Regions from separate parts of the Aestuariirhabdus litorea genome, predicted to be linked through region 1. Evidence: predicted binding sites of a transcription regulator. Region 1 holds the regulator's gene; the other holds the start of a gene.
The links. The regulator FliA, encoded in region 1, starts transcription of late flagellar genes. The targets are predictions, from matches to a motif close to CTAAAGTTNNNNNNNNNNCNGCCGATA.
Positions count from the first base shown of each region.

Region 2: a site for FliA is predicted at 1,385-1,411, ahead of D0544_RS03210 (flagellar protein MotY). Genes of this name have one in related genera too.

Region 1 is NZ_QWEZ01000001.1:1,697,066-1,701,264, reverse strand. It holds gene flhF (flagellar biosynthesis GTPase FlhF) at 1-1,242, shown strand, start outside; gene D0544_RS07830 (MinD/ParA family protein) at 1,340-2,164, shown strand; gene D0544_RS07825 (RNA polymerase sigma factor FliA) at 2,194-2,919, shown strand; gene D0544_RS07820 (chemotaxis response regulator CheY) at 3,009-3,389, shown strand; gene D0544_RS07815 (protein phosphatase CheZ) at 3,471-4,190, shown strand.
Region 2 is NZ_QWEZ01000001.1:671,357-675,555, forward strand. It holds gene rnt (ribonuclease T) at 1-199, opposite strand, end outside; gene pyrC (dihydroorotase) at 226-1,275, opposite strand; gene D0544_RS03210 (flagellar protein MotY) at 1,445-2,335, shown strand; gene D0544_RS03215 (argininosuccinate synthase) at 2,591-3,811, shown strand; gene gloA (lactoylglutathione lyase) at 3,973-4,199, opposite strand, start outside.

The DNA of each region.
Region 1 (4,199 bases):
GTTGAGGTGTCGGCAGCGGTCGACGCCAGTTTGCCGCGTAGCGAGGCCTTTGGCAGTGCTGGCGGGAGCAGGGGGCTGGATAAGGCCCTGGCTGATGCCCGCAGAAAGGTGGTGGCCGCCGAGCATGGCCTGGGTGACGCAGAGGCGGAGCTTCCTCGAATTGGTGAAGCCAGTGTGGCGACAACCGATGCCATGCGTCAGACGCTTAAGTCGCTGCAGCAGGGCCGTCACAGCGCCCCCGTTCAAGCCGAAGCGCAACCTGACTCCCGTTCACAGGGCGGGGCGCAGCAGCAGGCGCTCGAGTCGATGCGCGATGAACTCAATAACATGAAGGAGTTGCTCCAGCAGCAGCTGGGCAGTGTCGCTTGGGGGCAGTTTGTGGAGCGCTCTCCCCAGCAGGCGATGTTCTGGCGCCGGCTTTCCGGCATGGGCCTGTCAGCCGACCTGTGTAAACAGCTGTTAGCCGTGGTTGAGCCCGGTATGCCGGCAGCCCACAACTGGCGGCAGGTACTTGCCGCACTCTCCCGGCAGCTATCCACCACCCAAAAGAACCTGGTGATGGAGGGGGGGATCTTCGCCTTTATCGGTCCTACCGGCTCTGGCAAGACGACAACCATCGGTAAGCTGGCCACCCAGTATGTGCTGGAGCATGGTCCGGAGCAGGTGGCACTGGTAACCACTGACTGCTACCGGGTAGGGGCAGCGGAACAGATCAAGGCCCTTGGGCGCATCCTGAATGTAACGGTGCGGGTTGTTGACAACCCCCGCCAGCTGCAGCCGACCCTGGACGGGCTGAGCCGCAAAGCACTGGTTTTGATCGATACCGCTGGTTTGCATCATCAGGACCCCAATCTGGCACTACAATTAGGCATGCTCAATGAGGTGCGCCCGATGGTTCGAAGTCTTCTGGTACTGGCCTGCACCAGCCAGCAACAGGTCATGCGAGCGGCTTACCATACCTACGGTGGTGCAAGGCTGGTCGGAACCGTCTTTACCAAGGTGGATGAGGCTACCAGTTTGGGGGAGGCGATCAGCCTGGTGTGCGAGCATGGGCTGCCGGTTTCCTATGTTGCCGATGGGCAGCGTATTCCTGAGGATATCAGTCAGGCGAGGGCCCATGGCCTGATCAGCCGGGCGGTTGCCATTTCGGATCAGCTGCCTGCAGATGATGAAAAAATGATCGGTTCTTTCGCCCTTAGCCGAGGCGGTGCAAACCACTACTCGGCGCGCTATGTAAGTTGATCTATTGAGGATAGAATGGGGCAGCAAGTGGCTGATATAAATGGAATCCAGCGGGTGTTAGCAGCCGCGAGCGTGTACATGAGGGTGAAATCAATCTATGGCTAGTCGACAACCCGTGCAGGTGATTGCGATAACTGGCGGCAAAGGGGGCGTCGGCAAGACCAATGTATCGGTCAATGTGAGTATCGCCCTGGCCGAGATGGGGCGCCGGGTAATGCTGCTGGACGCCGACCTGGGGTTAGCCAACGTAGACGTATTGCTGGGATTGTCTGCCAGCAAGAACCTGGCTGATGTGATGGCGGGTCGTTGTGATCTCAGAGATATATTGCTCAATGGCCCCGGCGGCATAAAAATCATCCCCGCCTCATCCGGCACCCAGTCGATGACTGAGCTGAGCCCTCAGCAGCATGCCGGAATGATCAGCGCTTTCAGTGACCTCAGTGGTCAGCTCGATGTATTGATCGTCGACACCGCGGCGGGGATCTCCGATAACGTCGTGAGCTTTGTCCGTGCGGCCCAGGAGGTGGTACTGGTGGTGACCGATGAGCCGACCTCCATCACCGATGCCTATGCGCTGATCAAACTGTTGAACCGGGATTATAATATGATGCGCTTCCGCATCGTGGCCAATATGGTTCGTACTCCTCAGGAGGGTAGAAACCTCTACAATAAACTGGTTAATGTGACGGACCGTTTCCTCGATGTGGCGCTACAGTATATGGGCGCAGTGCCCTTTGATGAGTCGGTGCGTAAGTCCGTACAGCGGCAGAAAGCGGTGCTTGAGGCCTACCCTCGCAGTAAAGCGGCGCTGGCGTTAAAGGCTTTGGCTCAAAAAATCGATGCGCTCCCCATGCCCTCAACCTCTCGGGGGCACCTCGAGTTCTTTGTTGAGAGCTTGGTGGTGGGGGAGCATGGAGTGTAACGATGGTAGCCGTTCCAGAAGGATTTGGTATGTATACCAACAATCAGGCGGAGTCGTTGAATGTTCTGGTTGAGCGCCATGCTCCCCTGGTAAAACGTATTGCGCATCACCTGGCCGCTCGACTGCCGTCAAGTGTTCAGGTGGATGACCTGATTCAGTCTGGCATGATCGGATTGCTGGAGTCCGCCCGTAAATATGACGGCAGCAAAGGGGCTGCGTTTGAAACCTATGCCGGTATTCGCATTCGCGGTGCCATGCTGGATGAGATTCGAAAAGGGGATTGGGTACCCCGTTCCGTGCATCGCAATAGCCGTCGAGTCTCCGAGGCTGTCAAAGCGGTCGAGGCCCGCTTAGGGCGTGACGCTAAAGATAATGAGATTGCGGCCGAATTACAGGTTAGTGTGGGTGAATATCATGCCATGTTGCATGACTCAATGGGGGGGCACCTATTCAGCTTTGACGACCTGATCGATAGTGACGACACGCAGCAGGAGGCGGCTTTAGCCTCCCTGGATGTCTCGCTACCCCATGAGGGCGTTATGGCGGACAGGTTCCGGGAGTCCCTGGCTGAGGCCATTAGCACCCTGCCGGACCGTGAGCAACTTTTGCTCTCTCTCTATTACGATGAGGAGCTGAACCTGAAAGAGATTGGAGCTGTTCTTGGTGTCAGTGAATCAAGGGTTAGCCAACTCCATAGCCAGTCGGCGCTAAGGCTTAGGTCGCGACTTAAGGGGTGGAGTTCGGATTCGGAGTAATCCTTTCATTCACCAACTAGACTTGTAGAATACTGTGTTTTGACAATACCAAAATTAGAGGTTTCACGGAGGCCGGTTTGGACAAAAACATGAAGATCCTCATCGTAGATGACTTTTCTACTATGAGGCGCATCATCAAGAATCTGCTGCGGGATCTGGGTTTTACCAATACGGCAGAGGCTGACGACGGTCAGACGGCACTACCGATGCTGCAGACGGGTGGTTTCGACTTTCTTGTCACGGACTGGAATATGCCGGGAATGACAGGGATCGATCTACTGCGAGCGGTTAGGGCTGATCCAAAGCTCAGTACGCTGCCGGTGCTGATGGTGACAGCGGAGGCCAAAAGGGACCAGATCATAGAGGCGGCGCAGGCTGGCGTTAATGGTTACGTGGTCAAGCCCTTTACCGCCCAGGCGCTCAAAGAGAAGATCGAAAAAATCTTTGAACGCGTCGATGCTGGTGGTTGATAAGGGCTTGATATGACGCTTTTTAATTACAACAGAGACAATGCCGAATTGGAATCTGACCTAAAAGTACAGGCGCAAAAGTTGGTTGAGTTGCTCGAGTCAGGGAATGTCTCTGGTGCGATCAATGTGATTCAAGACCTCAACGAGATGCGTGACCAGAGCCTCTACCTCGAGGTTGGCAGGCTGACACGGGCGTTGCACGAGTCGCTGATGAACTTCCATATTGACTCTGGCATTACCGGCGAGGATCAGGAGCAGATATCCCATATGGCGGATGCTTCGGATCGTCTTGATTACGTCACTAAAATGACTGAGAGCGCGGCCAACCGGACAATGGATATTGTCGAGGCGTGCGCCCCCATGGCATCCCAGCTGGGGATCGAGGCTAGGGAGTTAAGTCAGGAGTGGAAGCGTTTTACCAGCCGTCAAATGTCACCGGAGGAGTTCAGGGAGCTGTCCAAGCGCATTGCCCCTTTCCTGGAGGAGACTGAAAAACGCTCCACTGAGTTTGGCAACAGCCTGAATGAAATTCTTATGGCCCAGGACTATCAGGACCTGACCGGGCAGGTCATCAAGCGCGTGGTCAGCCTGGTGTCTGAAATCGAAGACAGCCTGGTTCACCTGGTGCGGATGGCTGGCAAGGTTGATGAAATTACGGGCATAGAGCACGAGGCACTATCTGCCAAGCCAGCCGCATCGAGTACCGAAGCGGAAGGCCCACAGATTAATAAAAAGCATCGGGATGATGTGGTCTCTGGGCAGGATGAGGTCGATGACCTTCTTTCCAGTCTAGGGTTCTAAGGAGCTAGG
Region 2 (4,199 bases), 1.0 Mb from region 1:
CGAGGGCGGCCGGCTCGATGTTGGCCCCCTCAAAAGGGGTTACGTTAAAGGAGATCGCTTCATCGGGGTAGAGAAACCCCTCCTCGTCCATGCTCATGGTGACGGCGGCGATTTCGAGCAAGGCGTCGGTGGCGGCGTTAAAGCCCCCGGTTTCGACGTCGATTACTACCGGCAGAAAGCCCCTGAATCGGCCGGCCATCAGGGTTTTTGGCTGAATTTCTTCGTTCACGCGAAGCTCCCCGCCGTTACCTTCCAGCGCACAGTCTCTCCTGCTTTGAGGGGAACCAGGGGCTGCTCACCAAGCTCCAGTACCTGGGGAACCTGCCAGGGCTGGCGGCTCAGGGTGATCCGGTCACTGTTGCGGGGCAGGCGGTAGAAATCGGGACCGTTAAAGCTGGCAAAGGCCTCCAGCTTGTCCAGCACTCCCAGCTCTTCAAACACCTCTGCGTAGAGCTCGATGGCGGCGTGGGCGCTGTAACAGCCGGCACAGCCGCAGCTGCTCTCCTTGGCTGACTGGGCGTGGGGTGCCGAGTCGGTACCGAGGAAAAAGCGGGAGTCACCGCGGGTCACGACATCGCGCAGGGCTTGCTGGTGACGGTTGCGCTTGAGTACCGGCAAGCAGTAGAAGTGAGGTTTGATACCTCCGACCAGCAGGTGGTTACGGTTATACATCAGGTGCTGGGGGGTGATGGTGGCCCCCACATTGGACTCGGCGCTGAGTACAAACTGGGCTGCGTCGGCGGTGGTAATGTGTTCGAAAACGATACGCAGCTGAGGGTAGCGTACCCGCAGTGGCGCCAGCTGCTGGTCAATAAAAGCCGCCTCCCGGTCGAAGATGTCGATGCTGTCGTGAGTCACTTCTCCGTGCACCAGCAGTGGCATGCCGGTTTCGGCCATCGCCTCCAGTGCCGGGTAGATCCGTTCCAGGGAGGTGACGCCCGAAGCCGAATTGGTGGTGGCACCGGCGGGATAGAGTTTGGCGGCGGTCACCATACCACTGGCGTGGGCTTCGCGGATGTCGCCGGGGCTGGTGTTGTCGGTCAGGTAGAGCACCATCAGGGGTTGCCAGTCGCTGCCGTCCGGCCGTTGGGCCATGATCCGCTCCCGGTAGGCCAGTGCTCCCTCAAGCCGGGTGACGGGAGGCGTCAGGTTGGGCATCACAATAGCACGGCCAAAGTAGCGGGCGGCATCGGCAACGGTGTGCCTCAAGGCCGCACCATCGCGCAGGTGAAGATGCCAGTCGTCGGGGCGAATCAGGGTGAGTGTGTCGGTCATGACGGTGCCTTGGTTTCGATCAGTCAGCTGATGCGCATCCTACCGCAAAGAGGACCATTTCGATAGGCGCCAGCCGGCAGGGCTAACGTTCCTGGATAATAAAATGCAGGTAAAGTTTTTTTGCCCCAGGCCGATACTCCAGACGATAACAATTTTTCAGGGGTGGGCTGTGAGCCGTCACGTGCGTTTTTCTCATTGGTTGGGGGTGCTAGCGATGCTGGCACTGACGGGTATGCCCGCCTACGCTGTCACCTTCAGCGCGCCGATGGACAATTCGGTCTGGCGCCTCGAGGCCTCGGTGTTTGAATGTCGTCTCTCCCATGCCATCCCCAACTATGGTGAAGCGGTGTTTTCCCACCGCGCGGGTGAACGGGTCAGCTTCTATCTCGACAGCTGGCACCGCCCGATGCGCAAGGGGCGTGCAGAGATGACCTCGGAACCCCCTCCCTGGCGCATTGGTGCAGCGGTGCAGGAGCTGGGTTCGGTTCCGGTCAGTGGTGGTCGTCAGGCGGTAGCGCTACAGGGCCCCTTGCCGAGCTCCATGCTGGCCCAGCTCTACGGTGGCATGCAGCCGACCCTGCATAGGCTGGCCTGGTACGACAGTAAGCAGCCGGTTGCGGTGGAGCTGTCGCCGGTTAACTTCCAGCCCGTCTACCAGCAGTATGTGGGGTGCCTGTCGCAGCTTCTGCCGGTTAACTTCGACCAGATTCAACGCTCGACCGTACTCTTTGATACTGGGAAATCCCAGCTCAGGGATGATGCGCTGGAGACCCTTACCAATATTGTGATCTATGTGAAAGCGGACCCTACGGTCAGCACCATTTACATCGATGGCCATACCGACAACCGGGGGCGCCGCCTGGCGAACCGCGAACTGTCGAAGGAGCGTGCCGAGGCGGTGCGTGACTACCTGCAAAAGCGCGGCTTGCCAACCGATATGATCCTGTTGCGATTCCACGGTGAGCGCTATCCGGTTGCCAGTAACAGCACCGCAACCAACCGTGCCCGTAACCGCCGTGTCACCATCCGCCTCGATAAGGAGGAGAGCTTCGACAGCTAAGCGGATCGAAGCGCCTCCATCGCCGGGCCGGCCTCCCCCCCCCTCGGCCCCCAGTAACAAAAGAAAACCGGGAAAATGGCCCCGAATCCCCTGACGGGCTGGGATTTCCCGGCGTGGGCGTTTAGAATACTCTGCCTTTTATTGGGTGTTGGCGATCGGTAACCGCCTTATGTGCGCGTTTGGCCGCGGCGGATAGTCGACCCCAGGAGAGGAGAGAGGCTCGGAAACAAACAGTAGGGAGAGTGGGAAAACTCGATGAAAAGCATTAATAAAGTGGTCCTGGCGTACTCCGGGGGGTTGGATACCTCCGTTATCGCCAAGTGGCTGGAGGACACCTATCAGTGTGAAGTGGTCACCTTTACGGCTGACCTGGGGCAGGGCGAAGAGCTTGAGCCGGCCCGCCGCAAAGCAGAGGCAATGGGCATCAAGGAGATCTTCATTGATGACCTGCGAGAAGAGTTTGTCCGAGATTTCGTTTTCCCGATGTTCCGAGCCAATACCATCTACGAAGGTGAGTATCTGCTGGGCACCTCCATCGCACGTCCCCTGATTGCCAAGCGCCTGGTTGAGATCGCCAATGAGACCGGTGCCGATGCCATTGCCCATGGTGCGACCGGCAAGGGTAATGACCAGGTTCGATTTGAACTGGGTGCTTATGCCCTCAAGCCGGGTATTCAGGTGATCGCCCCCTGGCGCGACTGGGATCTCAATTCGCGGGAGAGCCTGCTGGCCTATTGCGAACAGCACAATATCCCGGTTGAGAACAAGCAGGGCAAAAAGTCGCCCTACTCCATGGATGCCAACCTGCTGCACATCTCCTACGAGGGTGGTTTGCTGGAGAGCCCCTGGAATGAGCCGGAAGAGGATATGTGGCTGTGGAGTGTATCGCCGGAGGAGGCGCCCAACGAGCCTACCTACATTGAGCTCGACTACCGTCATGGAGACATCGTGGCCATCAATGGCGAAAAGATGTCGCCTGCCCAGGTGCTGGCGCACCTCAATCAGGTGGGGGGTGCCAATGGCATCGGCCGTGTGGATATCGTCGAAAACCGTTACGTGGGAATGAAAGCCCGGGGCTGCTATGAAACCCCTGGCGGCACCATTATGCTGAAGGCGCACCGGGCGATCGAATCGATCACCCTCGACCGCGAGGTGGCTCACCTCAAAGACGAACTGATGCCCCGTTACGCGAAGCTGATCTACAACGGTTACTGGTGGTCTCCCGAGCGGGAGATGCTGCAGCAGATGATCGACAACTCCCAGCGCTATGTAAACGGTAAGGTTCGCCTGAAGCTCTACAAGGGGAATGTGATCGTGGTCGGGCGTAAGTCCAAGGATACGCTGTTCGATGAGAGCATTGCGACCTTTGAGGATGATGCCGGCGCTTATGACCAGGGCGATGCCGGTGGCTTCATCAAGCTGAACGCCTTGCGGATGCGGATTGCCGCCAAGAAGGGTCGTAGCCCCTTGAAGTGATTCTCTCCGATACGGAAAAAGGCCTCGTAAGAGGCCTTTTTTTATGTACAGGATGAACGGGCTGGCCAATGCTCCTGCCAGGCCGGCACTCCCCAAGTCCCTGTGGGTCGCGGTAGCAATCAAAGGATGTGCGGGCCGTTTTTTGTGCCCGGGAGGTTTCCCTACCCCTTTAATCCCTTGCTGGAGGATGAGCTGGCAATCAACTCGATGGCGTAACCATCGGGGTCGCGGACAAAGGCGATCTCGGTGGTCCCCCCCAGTACGGGGCCCGGTTCCCGGCTGATCACGCCGCCGGCCTCGCGGATGCGATCGCAGGTCGCATAGATATCATCCGCCGACAGGGCAATATGGCCGAAGGCGTTGCCGTGGTCGTAGCTGTCGGTTCCCC